3 regions of the Rhizorhabdus sp. GW822-FHT03C02 genome follow, and region 3 is predicted to be linked to each of the others. Evidence: riboswitches for the same ligand, from Rfam matches in the RefSeq annotation. Region 3 holds a riboswitch; each other region holds the start of a gene.
What was found. A riboswitch is a leader RNA that binds a small molecule or an ion and turns the genes downstream of it on or off. The one in region 3 is predicted to bind cobalamin.
Positions count from the first base shown of each region.

Region 1: it holds a riboswitch for cobalamin, as region 3 does, so the genes downstream of both, AC1RM6_RS23525 (DUF1636 domain-containing protein) here and AC1RM6_RS20350 (TonB-dependent receptor plug domain-containing protein) in region 3, are expected to answer to the same signal.
Region 2: it holds a riboswitch for cobalamin, as region 3 does, so the genes downstream of both, AC1RM6_RS23575 (TonB-dependent receptor) here and AC1RM6_RS20350 (TonB-dependent receptor plug domain-containing protein) in region 3, are expected to answer to the same signal.

Region 1 is NZ_JBXANN010000011.1:201,638-207,929, reverse strand. Features, by position in the region: gene cobO (cob(I)yrinic acid a,c-diamide adenosyltransferase) at 1-101, shown strand, start outside; gene bluB (5,6-dimethylbenzimidazole synthase) at 98-739, shown strand; gene AC1RM6_RS23540 (cobyrinic acid a,c-diamide synthase CobB) at 723-2,051, shown strand; gene pdxR (MocR-like pyridoxine biosynthesis transcription factor PdxR) at 2,221-3,666, opposite strand; gene AC1RM6_RS23530 (pyridoxamine 5'-phosphate oxidase family protein) at 3,746-4,408, shown strand; cobalamin riboswitch at 4,570-4,759, shown strand; gene AC1RM6_RS23525 (DUF1636 domain-containing protein) at 4,956-5,363, shown strand; gene cobT (nicotinate-nucleotide--dimethylbenzimidazole phosphoribosyltransferase) at 5,360-6,292, shown strand, end outside.
Region 2 is NZ_JBXANN010000011.1:213,085-219,376, forward strand. Features, by position in the region: gene cobW (cobalamin biosynthesis protein CobW) at 1-226, opposite strand, end outside; gene AC1RM6_RS23565 (HoxN/HupN/NixA family nickel/cobalt transporter) at 272-1,300, opposite strand; gene AC1RM6_RS23570 (PepSY domain-containing protein) at 1,297-2,808, opposite strand; gene AC1RM6_RS23575 (TonB-dependent receptor) at 2,795-4,921, opposite strand; cobalamin riboswitch at 5,097-5,341, opposite strand; gene AC1RM6_RS23580 (UxaA family hydrolase) at 5,402-6,292, opposite strand, start outside.
Region 3 is NZ_JBXANN010000008.1:274,386-280,677, forward strand. Features, by position in the region: gene AC1RM6_RS20335 (TonB-dependent receptor) at 1-1,352, opposite strand, end outside; gene nikR (nickel-responsive transcriptional regulator NikR) at 1,541-2,008, shown strand; gene AC1RM6_RS20345 (hypothetical protein) at 2,172-2,426, opposite strand; cobalamin riboswitch at 2,542-2,788, shown strand; gene AC1RM6_RS20350 (TonB-dependent receptor plug domain-containing protein) at 2,968-4,902, shown strand; gene AC1RM6_RS20355 (ABC transporter substrate-binding protein) at 4,902-5,807, shown strand; gene AC1RM6_RS20360 (FecCD family ABC transporter permease) at 5,804-6,292, shown strand, end outside.

The sequences.
Region 1 (6,292 bases), on a different contig from region 3:
CCGAGGGGCTGATCGAGATCGCCGACTTGGTCACCGAGATGACGTTGATCAAGCACCCCTTCCGCGGAGGGGTGAAGGCCCAGGCGGGAATCGAATTCTGACGACCGCCGCCGCCTTCGACGATGATTTCCGGGCAGCGTTCGAGGAACTGCTGCGCTGGCGCCGAGACGTGCGCCATTTCCGCACCGACGCGCTGCCCGACGGCGCACTCCTCCGGCTGCTCGCGCTGACCCATTATGCGCCGTCGGTCGGCAATTCGCAGGCGTGGCGGTTCGTGCGGGTACGATCGCCCGACCTGCGCGCGGCGCTCGCCGATCATGCCGATGCCGAGGTCCGGCGCGCCGGCGAACGCTACCAGGGCGAGCGGCTCGCCGATTATGGCCGGCTCAAGCTGCACGGGCTGCGCGAGGCGCCCGAGATCGTCGCGGTGTTCTGCGACGAGGCGCCGGCGGCCGGGGCCGGGCTGGGGGCGGCGTCGATGCCCGAGGCGCGGCGCTATTCGGTGGTGATGGCGATCCACACGCTCTGGCTGGCGGCGCGCGCCGAGGGGATCGGGCTCGGCTGGGTGTCGGTGATCGATCCGGCCTGGGTGACCGCGCAGCTTGAGGTGCCCGCGGACTGGAGCCTCGTCGCCTTGCTGTGCCTCGGCTATCCGGAGGTTGCGTCCGACACGCCCGAACTCGAAGAGCGCGGCTGGCAGGCGAGGCTGGAGGGCGACGATCATGTCCTCACACGCTAGGCCATCCCCCGCCAGGCTCGCCGACGCGCTGCTGGTCGGCGCGCCGCGCTCGGGATCGGGCAAGACGATGGTGACGATCGGGCTCCAGCGCGCCTTCGCCCGGACCGGCCTCGCGGTCGGCGGCGCCAAATGCGGCCCCGACTATATCGATCCGGCCTTCCATTTGGCGGCAACCGGCCGGCCGTCGATCAACCTCGACGGCTTCGCGATGGACGCGACGGTGCTGCGGGGTCTGGCGGCGCGGATCGCCGGCGATGTCGACCTGGTGATCGCCGAGGGAGCGATGGGGCTGTTCGACGGCGCCCGGGTCGCCGATCGGTCGGGCGCCGCCGCCGATGTCGCACGGCTGGTCGACTGGCCGGTGCTGCTGGTGGTCGACGCCGCCTCCGCCGCCCAGTCGGTCGCAGCGGTCGCCCATGGCTGCGCGAGCTTTCCCGGCGCGCCGCGGATCGCCGGGGTCGTCGCCAACAATATCGCCAGCGCACGCCATGCGGCGATGGTCGAGGACGGCTTCGCGCGGATCGACCTGAAGCTGCTCGGGCTGATCGGCCGCGAGGAACGGCTCGTGCTGCCGTCGCGCCATCTGGGCTTGGTCCAGGCCGCGGAAACCGACGATCTCGACGCGCGGATCGATGCGATCGCCGACCGGGTCGCCGCCGGCTGCGACCTCGTGGCGATCCGCGCGGCGGCCGGCGCCACCCGGCCCGCGCCGCTGCCGCATGCGCCGATCACGCCGCCCGGACAGCGCATCGCGATCGCGCGCGATGCCGCCTTCGGTTTCCTCTACCCGCATCTGGTGGCGGGCTGGCGCGCGGCGGGGGCCGAACTGCATTTCTTCTCCCCGCTCGCCGACGAGGCCCCGCCCGGCGATTGCGACGCGTGCTGGCTCCCCGGCGGCTATCCCGAGCTTCATGCCGGCCGGCTTGCCGCCAACCGGCACTTCCTCGACGGCCTGCGCGGCTTCGCCGAACGGGCGCCGGTCCATGGCGAGTGCGGCGGCTATATGGTGCTCGGCCGCTCGATCGAGGACCGCGACGGCCGCACCCATGAGATGGCCGGGCTGCTACCGATCGCGACGAGCATCGCCCGCCCGAAGATGGTGCTGGGCTACAGGCGCGCCCGCTTCCGCACCGACACCGGCTTTGCACAGCCGGGCATCGAATATTTCGGGCATGAATATCATCATGCGACGATCGACGCCGAGGCCGGCGAACCGCTGGCCGACATGGCCGATGCCGAAGGGCGGCCATTGGCGCCCGCGGGTCATCGGGTCGGCCGGGTCACGGGGGGCTTCTTCCACCTGATCGCGTGATGATCGGAGGCATGCCAGCAGGCTTAGTTTTGAACCGTTCGTGTCGAGCGTAGTCGAGACACCTCGCGGTGGTGGAGCGCACCTGCGGCGCGCTCGACTTCGCTCGACACGAACGGAGAAGAGAGTCAGCTATTTCGCCTGGTGGTGTTGACCGTCCAATTGTTGACCATCACCGCAGCCCCAGTGCCGCCGCCAGCGCCAGCGCGAAACGGTCCACCGCCGCCGCGTCGGCACTCGCGAAACCGACGAGCAGTCCCGACAGCGGCGGGCCGAGGCTCATCCCCGACAGGAACGGCACGCTATAGCCCGCCGCCGCCAGCCGGGCCGCGACCGCGGCATCGTCGACCGCGGGATCGAATCGGATCGGCAGTTGCAGCCCGCCGAGCGGCGGGGCGATCGTCACCGCGCCGCCGCAATGCGCAGCGATCGCCGCGGCCAGCGCGTCGGCGCGGGCCTGGTAGACGCCGCTGATCCGGTTGAGATGCGCGCGATACTGGCCGCCATCGATGAAGTCGGCGAAGGCGGCCTGGGCATGGACGTTGACGAGCAGGCCGAGATTGCGCTGCACTTCGACCAGCCGTGCGGCCAGCGCCGACGGCACCGCCAGCCATGCCATGCGCAGCCCGGGCAGCAGCGACTTGGCGACGGTGCCGATATAGACGACCTCGCCCGCCTCCCCCAGCGCATGGAGCGCGGGGATCGGGCGGCCGCTCCACAGAAACTCGCTGTCATAATCATCCTCGATCACGATCGCGCCATGACGGCGGGCCGCGGCGAGCAGGGCGGTGCGCCGCGCGAGACTCATCCGCACGCCCGTAGGATATTGGTGCGATGGGGTGGTGTAGATCAGCCGCGGCACGCTCGTCATCGCGGCGATGTCGGCGCCGTCGGCATCGACCGGCATCGGATCAAGCGTCATCCCCGGAAAGGCCGCGCGTGCGCCGAGATAGCCCGGATCCTCGATCCACACCGTCTCGCGCGGATCGGCGAGCGCCTGCCCGAGCATCGCCAGCGCCGACTGCACCGTCGGCACCACCAGCAACTGGTCGGGCTTCACCACCACGCCGCGCGCCTCGGCGAGATAGCGGGCGAGCGCGGCGCGCAGAACCGGCAGGCCGTCGCCATGGTCGTAGAGCATCGCCTTGCCGTCGAGCATCCGCGTCGCCCGGCGCAACGCGCGCGCCCACAGATCGCGCGGGAACAGCGCGACATCGGGCTGGCCCGGCCGCATCGCTCCACCGGTACCGGCATAGGCCAGGGCATGGCGATCGGCCGCGAGCGCGGTGCCGCGCGCCGACAGGCTTATCTCGACGGGCTGCGACGTGGGTGCGGTCCGCAACGCCGGCGCCTGCGCACGCAGCATCGGCGCCGCGCCCGCGCCGACATCGACGATCGCTTCACCGCGCAGCAACTCGTACGCGGCGGTCACCGTATTGCGTGACACGGCGAGCGCGCCGGCCAATGCGCGCGACGATGGCAACGGGCCAGGGGTGGCGATCCGACCGCTACGTGCGCCGTCGCGGATCTGGCGATAGATCTGCTCGGCGAGCGGGACGCGCGATCCGCGCGCGAGGTTGATCCATCCGGCGAGCGGCGATCCGGCAGACACTGGCACCTCGCAATTTCCAAAAGCTGATCTTTGACCAGACCAGTCGCTGAGGCAAGAGGCGCGGATCGCCAACAGGAGCCCGACCATGACCGCGCGTCCCGATCATCTGCCCCGCTACGCCATCGCCCGTCAGCAGCGCCGCGCGCGCTATGACGAGGCGACCGTCCACGCGATCCTCGACCAGGGGCTGGTCGCGCATGTCGGCTTCGTCGCGTCGGACCGGCCGATGGTGATGCCGATGGCCTATGGCCGCGACGGGTCGACGCTCTACATCCATGGCGCCAGCACGACGCGGATCATCAAGGGGGTCGCCGAGGCGATGCCGGTCTGCCTGACGGTGACGCTGGTCGACGGCATCGTCGTCGCGCGATCGGCCTTCCACCATTCGATGAACTATCGCAGCGTGGTCGTGCATGGCAGCGCGCGCCATGTCACCGACGCCGACGAGCATGACCATGCGCTGCGGATCATCACCGAGCATCTGCTGCCGGGCCGCTGGGACGAGGTGCGCCCGATGCTGGCCAAGGAGCGCAAGGCGACGGGGGTGCTGGCGCTGCCGATCGAGGCCGCGTCGGCGAAGGTCCGCGACGGCGCCCCGATCGACGACGACGAGGATTATGCGACGCCGTTCTGGGCGGGCATCGTCCCCGTCACCACCGCGCTCGGCCGTCCGGTCGACGACAACCGGATCGTCGAGGGCACCCCGCTGCCCGCCTCGCTGGCCGCCGCGCGGCGCAAGTTCGCGTAGCGGATGGCCGGAAATGTTGATCCGTTCGTGTCGAGCGTAGTCGAGACACCCCGCGGTGGTGGAGCGTGTCTCGACTACGCTCGACACGAACGGAAATAGGGCGAACCGTTTCGACCAGGAACGCCCCGCGTCGCCCCTTGATCGGCCGGGCCAAAGCCCCTACCCCGCCGCGTGCGACAGGTTCCCCGGAAGGGGATCAAAAGGGAATGGGGTCTGAAGCCCCGGCTGCCCCTGCAACTGTGAGCGGTGAGCCATCGGGCCATATGCCATTGGGACGCCATGTCCTGAGAAGGCGGCCCGAACCGGCATCGACCCGCGAGCCAGGAGACCTGCCGGTCGCGGTCGTTCTTCGTCCGGACAGGGTGTGCCGGCCGAACGGGGTTTGACCTCGCGCAACGACAAGGCGCCGTGCGGGCAAGCGCGGATGCGGGGCGGTTCCGCATCGGCACGATCCCGACCGGCAAGATGTCAGATCTGCCGAGGACCGACCAATGGACCCTATGCCTGCCGACCCCCTGTTCGCCCTGCCCGTCCGGCGCGCCTGACGATGCTGCGCAAGGTCGAACCCGGCCCGGCGGTGGTCGCCTGCAACACCTGCCGCCTTTCGGCCGATGCCCGCGACGACGACGAGGGGGTGCGCGGCGGCGCGCGGCTGGTCGAGGCGCTGCACCGGGTCAAGGCCAGCGATCCGCGCTATGACGGGGTCGCGGTGCAGGAAATGCCCTGCCTGTTCGCGTGCACCGAGTTTTGCACGGTCCATCTGCGCGCGCCCGCCAAGGTCGGCTATGTGCTCGGCCGCTTCACCCCCGACGACGAGGCCGCGCAGGCGATCCTCGATTATGCGGTCCATTATGCCGCGTCGGAGCATGGCCGGGTCCCCTTTCGCGACTGGCCGCAAGGCGTCAAAGGCCATTTCATCACCCGTTCCCCTCCCGATGGATATGTTGCCGAATGACCTGTTTTCCGACGATCGCCGCGTTCGAAGCCGCGCTGGCCAGCCTCACCCCGCCCAATGACCGCTCGGTCGCGGCGGCGCGCACGCGCCAGGCCCAGCTCACCAAGCCGGCGGGCTCGCTCGGCCGGCTCGAGGATGTCGCGATCTTCCTGGCCGGCTGGCAGGGCCGCGAACGGCCGGCGATCGCCAGCGGGCGCGCCGCGATCTTCGCGGGCAATCATGGCGTGACCGTCCACGGAGTCAGCGCCTTTCCGGCGGCGGTGACCGCACAGATGGTCGCCAATTTCGAGGCCGGCGGTGCTGCGATCAACGCGCTGGCGGGCGCCGCCGGGCTCGAACTCAAGGTCGTCGCGATCGATCTCGACCGGCCGACCGCCGATTTCACCGTCGCCGCGGCGATGGAGGTCGCCGAATGCCTCGACGCGCTGTCGGCGGGGGCCGAGGTGGTCGAGCCGGGACTCGATCTGCTCGTCGTCGGCGAGATGGGAATCGGCAATTCGACCGCCGCCGCCGCCTTGTGCGCGCGCAGCTTCGGCGGCACCGCCGCCGACTGGGTCGGCCCCGGTACCGGGGTCGATGGCGACGGCATCGGCCGCAAGGTCGCGGTCGTCGACCGCGCGATCGCCTTCCATGCCGATGCGCCGGCGACGCCGTTCGAGACGCTGCGGCGGGTTGGCGGCCGCGAGATCGCGGCGATCGCCGGCGCGGTGGTGCGGGCGCGCCAGCTCGGGGTTCCGGTGGTGCTCGACGGCTTCATCAGCGGATCGGCGGTGGCGCCGCTGAAGGCGCTCCATCCCGGCATCACCGACCATATCCTCGCCGGACATCGATCGGCCGAACCCGGCCATGTCCGGTTGCTCGAACGGCTGGGCCTCGAACCGCTGATCGATCTCGGCATGCGGCTGGGCGAGGGCAGCGGCGCCGCGGTC
Region 2 (6,292 bases), on a different contig from region 3:
CGACGGTGCAGCAGATGCAGCCATTGGCGAGCTCGACGATATCGTCCTCGGGGCAGGCTTCGTCGTTGCAGCCCTTGAGCAGCTCGCCGTCGACCCCGACGTCGCCGAATTCGTTGACGATCAGCGCGAGCCGGCGGCCCTTCGCATTCTGCAGCAGATGGCGGATCAGCGTGGTCTTGCCGGCGCCGAGGAAGCCGGTGATGACCGTCGTCGGAATCTTGCTCATGCCTGGTGTCCTATGATGGCGGGAAGGGGGGCGTGGGTCTGGTGGTCAGGCATCGAGGCGGACTTCGATTTCGTCGAAGCGCTTCCAGCGGTAAATCGCGTAGCTGGCAACCCAGCAGGCGACAAAAAGTCCGATGATCGCAAAACCGATGCTGTTGAAATTCTCGCCGAGCTCGGCGGCCAGGGTGAAGGCGGCGCCGTCGAAGCCGAGCTTGTCGCCGAGCAGCGACATCGTCTCGATCCCGCCGATCACGATCGCGACCAGCGCCGAGATCAGGGTGATGGTGATGTTGTAATAGAGTTTGCGGATCGGTTTCACGAACGCCCATTCATAGGCGCCCAGCATCACCACGCCATCGGTGGTGTCGATCAGCGCCATGCCGACCGCGAACAGCAGCGGCAGCACCAGCACCGTGCCGATCGACAGTCCGTGCGACGCCTGGCTGGCCGACAGGCCGAGGATCGCGACCTCGGTGGCGGTGTCGAAGCCCAGCCCGAACAGGATGCCCAGCGGCGCCATGTGCCAGCTCCGGCTCACCAGCCGGAACAGCGGCCGGAACAGCCGCGCGACCAGCCCGCGCCCGCCGAGCAATATGTCGAGATCCTCCTCGACATAGATCCCGCCGGCGCGGACATGGTTGAAGGTCCGCCACACCGACCGCAGGATGATCAGGTTCATCGCCGCGATCGCGAACAGGAAGATCGCCGAGATCGTCGTCGCGACGATCCCGCCGGTCGCCTTGACCGCCTCGAACCCCGACAGCGCGTTGGCGGTCAGTGCGATCGCGATCGCCGCGACCATCACGATCCCGCTATGCCCGACCGCGAACCAGAAGCCGACGGTCAGCGGGCGCTGGCCGTCCTGCATCAGCTTGCGGGTGACATTGTCGATCGCGGCGATGTGATCGGCGTCGACCGCGTGGCGCAGGCCGAGCCCCCAGGCGAGCAGCGCGGTCCCGAGCATCAGCGGCTGGTCGCGGAACAGCGCGAACGCCCAGGCCCAGGCCAGGATATTCGCCGCGATCAGCAGCACGTAGAGGACGGTCAGCCGCCCGCGAAGAGGAGCCTGCGTCATGCGATGCCCTTTGCCTTTCCTGACGGCTTGCGCCGCAAATAACGCCAACCGATCACGACCCCGCTGATCGAGATCGCGAGCCCCGCAGCCGACAGGATCCACATCAGCACATCGCGCACCGGCCGCCATATCAGCAGCCATGGCAGGTCGAAGCTGTGGAGCGCGCTGAACAGCCAGCGATAGGTGCGGCGGCCGCTGCCCGCCTGGCCGAGCAGCTCGCCGGTCGCGGGATCGATGTGGAGCCAGGTCTGGCCGGGGTCGTCGAACACCAGCCGCAGCACCGGCAACGGCCGCGCATCGCTGCGCGGATCGCCGGTGCCGTACCAGTAGAGATCGTAGCGATCGAGCCTCTCGACCCGGACCAGCCTGGCGCCGGGTATCGCCGCTTTGGCGACGGCGCTGATCGCGGTGCGGTCCGGATGCCATGGCTGGGCGCTGGCTCCGTCGAGCAGCCGCTCGCCGCCCGGCCCGCCGAGCGGCGCGATCACCGGCCGGCCGCCGAGATAGGCGAAATCGACCTCGTGCGCGCCGGCGGCGGTGCGGGCGAGCGTCGCCAGATCGGTCGCGGGAAAGCCAGGCCGGTCGCCGGCATAGGCCTTGGCGACATCGGCGCTGTTGGCATCGCGAAAGCCGCCCCACGGGCTCATCGACATCCAGCCGCTGAACACCCAGGTGATGACGAAGATGCCGCCGACCAGGCCGATGACATGATGCCATTTCATCCAGCCGCGATAGGGGCTGACCGACCCCGACCGGTAGCGCTTTGCCAGCCGCACCCGCAGGATGCCGATCCACACCCCGGCGATCGCGCCGACGATGCCGATCCCCGACGTCCAGATAACCGTCTGCCGCCAGGGCTCCTGATGGACCCGCAATATCTCGAAATAGATCCAGTGCGGGACCGCGCCGAGCCAGTTCCAGAAGCGCTCGTGCGCGGTGGTGTTCTGGACGATCTCGCCGGTCTTCTGCGCGACATAGATATCGGTCGCGGCGCCATCGGCCATCCGCACCCGCCAGAAGGGCGCGATCTTCGCATAGGCCTTGGTCACCACCCATTGGTCGTGATCGACCGGCGCGACCGCGGCGACGGGGGCATGGGCGAAGGCGCTGGCGATTGCCGCAGCGCGGCCGGCCGTGACCGGGCCGACCTCGCGGCCGGTCTCGGCCGAGACCGCGCGGCGCCCGTCCTCGGTGGTGAAGCGATAGACCGGCTCGTCCGCGGTCGTCTCGATCCGCATTTCCGACGGGAAGGCGGTCGTCGCGCCGATCGATCGCAGCGCGGCGTCGGGGGCGATCCGCACCCGCGTCCAGTCGATCGGCGGCGCCCCCGCGATCCGCTCGGGCGCGCGGAACGACGGGAAGGGGACGTACATCATCACCACCCCCGACACGAACCAGATCGCGAAGAGCAGGCACAGGATGATCCCCGACCAGCGATGGCCCAGATAGAGCCACCGCTTCGCCTGACGCCCAATATGAGCGAACGGCACGCGGTCAGAACGCGACATTGATCGACGCCTCGACCGCACGGGGATCGCCGAGCACCCATTGGGTCGCGCCGTAGGTCGACCGGACATAGGTCTCGTCGAACAGGTTGCGCACCCGCACGCCGAGGCTCGCCTGCTCGACGAACTGCCAGCGAATGCCGATGTCGGTGACGGTGTAGGACGGGATCAGCCGGGTATTGGCGGCGTCCTGGTAACGCTTGCCGACATAGGACAGGCCGCCATCGGCGACCCAGCCGTCGGCGAACTCCCAGCTCAGGAACAGGTTGGCGGTCTTCGCGGCGACGTTGGTCGGCCGGTTGCCCGCGCGCTGGAAGCGCACCCCGCCGACCGATTCGGCGAAGTCGTCGTAGCGCGCCTTGAGGATCGATCCGTTGGCGGTGATGCCGAGATGGCGGATCGGTTCGATGAACAGCGATGCCTCGAGCCCCTTCGACGATTGCTGGCCGACCTGGACCTGGATCGTCGGGATCAGCGGGTCCGAGGTCAGCAGCTTCTTCTTGACGATGCCATAGGCGGCGAAGGTCCACTGGCCGCGGCTGCCCCAGAAGATATGCTTGATGCCGACCTCATATTGGCGGCCGGTCGACAGGTCGAAGCTGCTCTGGGCGAGGCTGGTCGACACCAGCGCGCCGACCGGATCGGCCGCGGTCGCATATTGGCCGTAGAGCGACAGCGTCTCGACCGGGTTGTAGACCGCGCCGACCCGCCAGGTCACCGCGTCGGGGATGCCGGTGAAATTGTTCGCGGCATTCACATAGTCGGTCTTGCGGATCTTCGGCCGGTCGTAGCGCAGCCCGCCGACCAGCGAGAATTTGGGATCGAGGACCAGCCGATCCTCGCCGAACACCGAATATTGGTGGATGTCGTTGGTGTAGCGCGGCTTGGTCGCGGCCGCGCCGGTCTGGTCGATGAAGCCGCCGACGACCGGGTTGTAGACGTCGACCAGCCGGGTCGCGTTGTTCCCCGAATTGCTGACATTCTTGTAGCTGATCCGGTTGACGTCGAAGCCGATCACCGCGTGATTCTCGATGCCCGCGATACTCTGGCCGAGGCTGATCGTAGTGCGGTTCCCGGTCTGCTTCTGGATATGGTAGAGTTCGAGGAAGCTCGACTGGCGGACCTTCGCCGGGGTGGTGCCGGCGGCCGGCACATAGGTGACGTTCTCGGCATTGTGCCAATATTTGTTGGCCCACAGATGATAGACGTCGCTCTGGATGGTGACATCCTCGGCGGGGGTCCACGCGACCTTGGCCTGGCTCCAATTGTCGCGGAAGCGCAGCCTGGCATCGGTGACGTTGTAGTTGTTCTTGCGGATCGACCGGTCGAGCTTGCCGTCGACCAGCGGCACCCCGAACCAGGTGCGCGGGCGCTGGGTGCTGAAGTCGTGCGACAAAGTGATGGCGAGATCGTCGACCGGCTTGAAGCGCAGCGCGCCCGACAGCGACAGCGCGTTCGAATGGCCGCGCTGCATCCAGCCGTCCGAACTCTTGTAGCTGGCATCGACCCGGTAGCCGAGCTTATCGCCGAGCGGTCCGCCGCTGCCGCCGGCGATGGTGTAGCTGCCGAACGAGGCGAGGCCGAAGCGCGCGCCGGCCTGGGGCGTGTCGGTCGGCTGCTTGCGCACGACATTGACCGCGCCGCCGATCGCGCCCTCGCCATAGAGCACCGAGGCCGGCCCGCGCAGGATCTCGACCCGCTCGGCCATCCACGGATCGGCCGGGAAGGTCAGCGTGTTGTTGTACATCCGCATGCCGTCATAGAGCTGCATCACCGAATTCTGGCCAGTGAAGCCGCGCGCCGACAGGCCGTAGCCGAACACGCCGGAAGTGTTGACGATGCCGGTCGCGCGGGCGGCGGCGTCCTGGATGGTGAGGTCGCCGCGCAGCCGGATCGCGTCGCCGTCGATCGTCTCGACGCTGGCCGGCGTCTGCAGCGCGGTCAGGCCGAGCCGGCTGGCCCCTTCGGACTTCTCGGTCAGGCGCAACGGATCGATGACGCCGGTGACGACGATCGCGTCGGCATCGGCGACGGCCTCTTCGGCATGGGCGATGGTCGGAGCCGTGGCCAGAGCCGCGACCAGGCTTGTGTGGAAAGTCCTGTTCAAGGAAAACATGCAAAGTCCCCCGGCGCCTGTGCGACAGGACGGGGACGTGCCGTTCACGAACGGTCGGCGCCGCGCATCGGCCGGGCGCCATGGGCGGCCGACGCACGTCTCCGATGCGGCCCCCGCCGCTCGTTCGTCGCTCAGACGGAGTTCACCGTGCCGCGGCCATCCCCTGGACCAAGGCAAGAGCGACCAGACGCCGGCAGGTCTCCTGGCTCGCGGGTCATCGCTTGATACACGGCCTTCCCAGGCCTCGCATGACTTAGCGTCCGGCCCAGTGGCTGGTCCTTCCTCCGTGGGAGGGACCGATGTGCATCGCGCTCGCCGCTTACAGTTGCAGGGACAGCCCCGGATTCGGTCGGCCGAAGCCGTCCTCACCGCGTTCCCATTTTAAGCCTCTTTCGAGGCACCGGCGCGATCTATGAGGGCCGGATTTCTCCGGCCTTCGCGGGGCGGCATAGCCTCGGCGATCGGAAATGCCAACAGATCTTAAAGGGTGACGCCGCGCTTCCAGATGGCGATGCCGCGCTCGTCGTTGGTCTCGTTGCGCGCGGGCGCGCCCGAGGCGGTGGCGATGACGAGGTCGAGCAGCGCCTCGGCGGTCGGGGCCATTCCCGCGCTCAGCGCGGCGCCGCCGTCGAAGTCGATCCAGTTCGGCTTGGCGGCGGCGAGCGCGCTGTTCGAGGCGATCTTGAGGGTCGGCACCGGGCTGCCGAGCGGGGTGCCGCGCCCGGTGGAGAACAGGGTGATGGTCGCGCCGGCGGCAGCGAGCGCGGTGGTCGAGACCGCGTCGTTGCCGGGCCCCTCGACGATCGCGAGCCCGGACCGGGTCGCGCGGCCGGCATAAGGCAGCACCTCGGTCACCGGCACCGCGCCGCCCTTCTGGACCGCGCCGAGCGACTTCTCCTCGAGGGTGGTGATGCCGCCCTTGATGTTGCCGGGGCTGGGGTTCTCCGAGACCGGCTCGCCATGGTCGGTGAAGTAGCGCTTGAAGCGGGCGACGAGGCCGGTGAGCTCGTCGAAGCGGGTGCGGTCGACGCAGCGGTCGAGCAGGATCTGCTCGGCGCCGAACATCTCGGGGATCTCGGTCAGCACGACCGCGCCGCCGGCGTCGCCGACCGCGGTGGCGACGCGACCGATCAGCGGGTTGGCGGTGAGGCCCGAGAGACCATCGGAGCCGCCGCACTTCACGCCGATGCGAAGTGCGGAAATCGGCATATTTTCGCGTTTGTCGCCGGCGGCGATCGCGGCGAGTTCGGCAATGAGATCAAGGCCTTCGGTGATTTCATCGGGCGATGTCTGGGCACCGATAGTGCGAATTCTGGCGCGGCGTTCGGGGGGGATCTGGTCGAGCACCAGCCTGAGCTGGTTCGACTCGCA
Region 3 (6,292 bases):
AGCCGGATGCTGGCGCCGCGGACGTCGTTCGAATGGAAGCTCTCGCCATAATTGGCGTAGAATTCGAGATGGTCGGCCGCGCGCCAGGCAAGCGCCGCCTTGGGGCTGAGGATCGCATCCGAACCCTTGTCCGAATTGGCCGCGAGCGTCTGCGCGGTCACGTCATAGCCGTAGAGATCGCCGCGCAAGCCCAGTGTCAGCCGCAATCGCTCGGTCAGCGATGCGGTGCCCTCCCCATAGACCGCGCCGCTGGCTTCATCGACCTTGTCCTGGCGGACGGTGCCGCTCGTGGTGCCCGCGATCGCACTGTAGAGACCGATCCTGCCGATATGATCCCAACGCCCCTCGCCGCCGGCGGTGAAGGTGACCGGCATGCCGCCGATGCTGGTCGACAGGCTGTGCCGGATCGATCCGCCGAACTGGCCGCGCCGGTCGCGCTGCTGGAACTCGTCGCCATTCACGGGATCATTCAGGAAATAGGTGAAGTTCGAAGTGAGCCCGAACCGGTAATAGACGCCGTAGAGGTTGATCTCGGTCGCGCCGAGATGGGCGTTGCCGGTCAATCCGATCCGGGTGGTCCGGCCGCCCAGCGCGGGGTCGATATTGCCCCATCGTCCGATCAGTCCGCTGTCGATCGCGCGTTCGGGCACTTGGTCGGTCGCCTTCCAGCTCGCATGATAGCCGGTCAGGCCGAGGCTCCAGCCATGGTCGCCGGTACCCTGCGACAGTTTGACCAGCCCGTTGACCTTCCTGAGGTCCTCGTCGAGGTCCCACGGGCCGTTGGAGCGGGTGCCGTCGAGCGCGACCAGCAGATCGCCGTCGCCGACGGCGGCGCTGCCCGCCGCGAGCGCGCGATAATAGCCATAGCTGCCGATCGTCGCCTCGGCGATCGGCCGGTCGAGCCGGTCGGCGGTGGTGAAGCGGACCGTGCCGGCCGCCGAGAAATCGCCGACATCGGCAAAATAGGGCCCCTTGCGATAGTCGATCCGCTCGACCAGCTCGGGGATCAGGAAATTGAGGTCGAGATAGCCCTGACCATGGCCATGGGTGCGCAGGTTGACCGGAACCCCGTCGACGAAGCCGGCGAAATCGGTGCCATGGTCGAGGTTGAAGCCGCGCAGGAAATATTGGTTGGCCTTGCCGGTGCCCGAATGCTGGGTGGCGATCACCCCGGGAACATTCTCGACCAGTTCGCCGACCCGGCTGAGCGGCTTGTCCTCGAAATCCTTATAGCCGATCACGCCCTGCGAGCCCGAGGTCGCGGTACCGATCTGCGGGAGCGCCCGGCCATAGACGATGATGTCGCCATCGGCCGGCCTGTCGGCCTCGGCGGTCGCGACCTGAGCCTCCACTGGCGAGATCGGACCGAACGTGGCCGCGAACATCAAGCCCGCGAGGTGCCGCATCCCGATTGGTCGATCTATCGCCACACATGCCCCCCGTATGAACAATTTATACTCATTGCTTACACTACGGCAACGCTTCTCCCATCCGCCAAATGACGTATGCTGCCGGTTCCTCCGAACTGCGACGGGACAGGATGCAACGGATCACGATATCGCTCAGCGATGCGCTCAACGCCGCGCTCGATGAGATCCGCCGCGACCGCGGCTATGAAACGCGTTCCGAAGCCGTGCGCGACCTGGTGCGCGACGGCATCGAGCGCTGGCGCGAGGAAAGCGCCCAGGGCGAATATTGCGTCGCCAATCTTTCCTATGTGTTCGACCGCCGCGTCCGCACGCTCGCGCAGCGTCTGGCCGAAATGCAGCACGCGCATCATGATCTGGTCGCCGCCAGCACGGCGGTACGACTCGACCATTTCCACACGATGGAAAGCGTGATGCTGAAGGGAGCGACGGTCGCCGTGCGATCGTTCGCCGATCAGGTGAGGGCCGAACGCGGGGTGCGATCGGGATCGGTCAATCTGCTGATGGTCGAAACCCATCATCATCATGACGGCACCGATCATGCCCATGACGGCGTGGCGCATCTGTCTCCGCTCAACTGAGGTACGATGGAAGCGCTTCGGTGACGCCGCCGGGGGGCGGCGCCACCAGGCGACGCGAACGCAACCTCCGCAGGCCACGACGGCAGCGCGGCCCACATCATGTGCTTAGCTCAACTGGCTTAACATCCGCTGACGATGATATCCGACCAATCGCTCCGGCAGTTCAGGCTTCGGGCCCGAACATATCGCTGTCATTCTTTCGCACCGGAACACCCGCGCCGAGCACGACACCTATGCCAGCGCCTGCGATCAGACCGAGACCGGCATCGCCAAGTATCGCTCCTAACAAAAGTCCGATGCCGGCACCGGCAATAAGTCCGAAAGATGCGTTTCTCATCATGACGGCCGCCTTCCGAATGCATGGTGCAGCCGCGTTTATGGCCTCGAACATCTGATTACCATGAATCGCGGTGGCCACCCAGCCCTTGCCCGCACATGGCAGCGCCCGGCCGAGGGCAATTCTATACCGGCTTGCGCCGCCGCATGATCTCGATTATCCGCCGACCCGCTCGTTGGTGGAGAAGCCTCCGCGAACGGGCGAAGATCGCGCCGGTGCCCCGAAAGGGGCTTAAAACGGGAATGCGGTGCGGATGGTTCGCCGTCCAAATCCGCAGCTGTCCCTGCAACTGTAAGCGGTGAGCGCGATGCATAGGTGCGGACGGGCATGACGCCCGAGCCGCCAGCCACTGGGCCGGACGCTAAGTCATGCGAGGCCTGGGAAGGCCATGCATCAAGCGATGACCCGTGAGCCAGGAGACCTGCCGGCGTCTGGTCGCTCTTGCCTTGGTCCAGGGGATGGCCGCGGCACGGTGAACTCCGTCTGAGCGACGAACGAGCGGCTGGGGCCGCATCGGAGACGTGCGTCGGCCGCCCATGGCGTCCGGTCGATGCAGGCCGCCGACCGTTCGAGAACGGCACGCCCCCGCCCGAAGTCGTGTGACGCCGACGGGGGTAATGGAATGAACAAGTCTCTGGTTTCGGCGCTGGCCCTGATGGCGGCGCCCGCTTTCGCACAAGGCAATCCCACCCAGCCGACCACCGACGACAGCGGCGACACGATCGTCGTGACTGCGTCGCGATCGGGTGACGCGGTGCCGGTCAGTCAGCTCGGCGGATCGATTACGGTGCTCGATGCCCAGGCACTCGACCAGCGCCAGACCCGCATCGTCTCCGACATATTGCGCGACGTCCCCGGCGTCGCGGTCAACCGCACCGGCGCGGTTGGCGGCCTGACCCAACTGCGCCTGCGCGGCAGCGAGGGCAATCATGTCCTCGTCCTGATCGACGGCATCAAGGCGTCGGATCCCTATTATGGCGAATATGATTTCGGTACGCTCATCGCCGACGACGCCGCCAGGATCGAGATATTGCGCGGCCAGCAATCGGCACTCTACGGCTCCGACGCGATCGGCGGCGTCATCCAATATATCACCCTGACCGGCGCCGAGGCGCCGGGCGTCAGCCTGCGCGCCGAAGGCGGATCGTTCGAGACCGGCAGCGCCGCGGCGCGGGTCGCCGGTGTCTCGGGCACCCTCGATTATGCGCTGTCGTCGTCTTATTATCACACCGGTGGAACGCCGACCGCGCGCTTCGGCACCCGCGATGTCGGATCGGACAGTGTCGGCGCCAGCGCCAAGCTGATCTGGACGCCGTCGGAGATCTTCAAGCTGACCGCGGTAGGCCGCTACAGCTATACCGACGCCGACACCAACAACAGCGAAAGCAATCCGGCGAGCCCGCTGTTCGGTTATACCGTCGACAGCCCCGGCACCTATTACAGGAACCGGGCCTTTTACGGGCTGGTCCGCGGCGAGCTTTCGTTGCTCGATGGGCGCTGGACGACCGCGCTCAGCGGCCAGATCGCCGACACAAGGCGCAAGGGCTATGACGCCGGCAGCTTCGACTATGGCGACAAGGGTCAGCGCTACAAGGGATCGCTCGAAAGCACGTTCCGCTTCGGCACCGACGGCATCAGGCACCGGCTGACTGCCGCCATCGACGTCGAGCGCGAACAGTTCCAGAATCTTACGCCTTTCTCCTTCGCCTTCCAGGGCAAGCGGCACACCGACAATGTCGGCATCGTCGGCGAATATAATGTCGTGGTGAACGACGCGCTGTCGCTCGGCGGTTCGGTGCGGCGCGACGAGAATGACCGCTTCGACGACGTCACCACCTGGCGGGGCGAGGCCAGCTACAAGTTCGATACCGGCACCCGCATCCGCGGCGCCTATGGCACCGGCGTCAAGAATCCGGGCTATTTCGAGCTTTATGGCTATTCGGACGGCCAATATATCGGCAACCCCAACCTCAAGCCCGAAAAGTCGAAGGGCTGGGAAGCCGGCATCGACCAGAGCTTCGCCGGCAACAAGGCGACGATCGGCGCGACCTGGTTCGACAGCAAGCTGACCGACGAGATCTACACCACCTATCCGGCACCGACCTTCGTCGCGACGCCGGGCAACCGCACGACCGACTCGAAGCAGCGCGGCCTCGAGGTCTTCGCCTCGGCGCGGCCGATCCAGCGGCTCCAGATCGATGCCGCGTTCACCTGGCTGCATGCGCGTGAGAATGGCGCGGTCGAGGTACGGCGGCCCGACTATATCGGCAGCCTCAATGTCACCATCTTCAGCAAGGACGAACGTTTCTCGGGAACCTTCACCGCGCGCTACAATGGGCGCCAGCAGGATGTCGCCTTCACCGACCCCAGCTATATCCCGGTCAGCGTGTCGCTTCAGGAATATGTGCTGATCAACCTCAATGCCGACTATAAGCTGACCGACAAAATCTCGATCTTCGGCCGGGTCGAAAATCTGCTCGACGAGCAATATGAGGAGGTGTTCAGTTTCGCCACCCCCGGTCGCGCGGCCTATGGCGGCGTCCGCGTCCGCTTCTGATGACGCGGATCGGGTTCAGGACCGGCCTGCTCGCCGCCGCACTGTCGACTTCGGTCGGCAGTGCGGCGCAGCCGCGTGTCATGCCGGCACGCACCGCGAAACCCATGCACGTCATGTCGATGAACCAGTGCACCGACCAGCTGGTTCTCGCCTTGCTGCCGCCCGGGCGGATCGCGTCGGTCACCTGGCTGTCGCGCAATCCCGACGGGTCATTGATGTATCGCGCGGCCGCAAGGGTCGGCATGAACCATGGCCTGTCCGAAGAGGTGGTCCGGCAGCGCCCCGATCTGGTGGTCGCCGGGAGCTTCACCACCCCCGCGACACGCGCCCTGCTGAAACGGCTCGGCTATCCGATGGTCGAGATCGACCATGCCGAGAGTTTCGAGGACATCAGGCGGATCACCCGCCAATTGGCCGCCGCGCTCGGTGAAACGGCGCGCGGCGAGGCGCTGATCGCGCGCATGGACCGCCGGCTCGCCGAGTTGGCCCGCCATCCGGGCCCCCGGCTGCGGGTCGCCGCCTGGGATGGCGCCGGATTCAACGCCAGCGATGGGTCGCTCTACAATGCCGTGCTCGAGGCCGCCGGTGCGGTGAATGTCGCCAACACGCCGCCTGCCAGCAGCTATGGCCGCCCCGATGTCGAAGTCCTGCTCCAGACCGCACCGACTCTGCTGGTCAAAGGCGCCGGGTTGGGGCGCAAGCCGGGTCTGCGCGACAATGTCGAGCGGCATCCGCTGGTCCGCCGCTATTGGGATGGTCCGCGCACGCTGACCATCCGCCAGGCCTATTATGTCTGCGGGACGCCGTTCGTCGCCGATGCCGCTTTCAGCCTGCGCACGGAACTGCGCGCGGCCGCGGCGCGCATCCGCGCCCCGCTGCCCTTCGCGCCAACGAGGACTTTATGAACCGCTGGCTTGTTCCCCTGCTGATCGCGCTGCTCGCCGGCGCATCGGCGATGTCGATCCTCGCCGGGACCGTGTGGCTTTCGCCCGGCCAGGCCTTCGGCGCGCTCTTCTCCGGTGATGCGACCCTCCCGAGCCTGATCGTCGGCGAGATTCGACTGCCGCGGCTGATCCTCGCGATCATGATCGGCGCGAGCCTGGGCTTGTCGGGGGCGGTCCTGCAGGGCCTGCTGCGCAATCCACTCGCCGAACCGGGCCTGCTCGGGGTCACCTCGGGTGCGTCGCTCGGGGCGGTGATCGCGATCTATTTCGGGTTCGCGACGAGCTTCGCCCTGGCGACGCCGCTGTTCGCGCTGACCGGCGCTTTCGCGACGGCGGGAATCGCACTGATCCTGTCGCGCGTCGGCGGCACCTTGTCGCTGATCCTGACCGGCGTCGCGATCAGCAGCATCTCGACGGCGCTGGTGATGCTCGCGCTCAACCTCGCC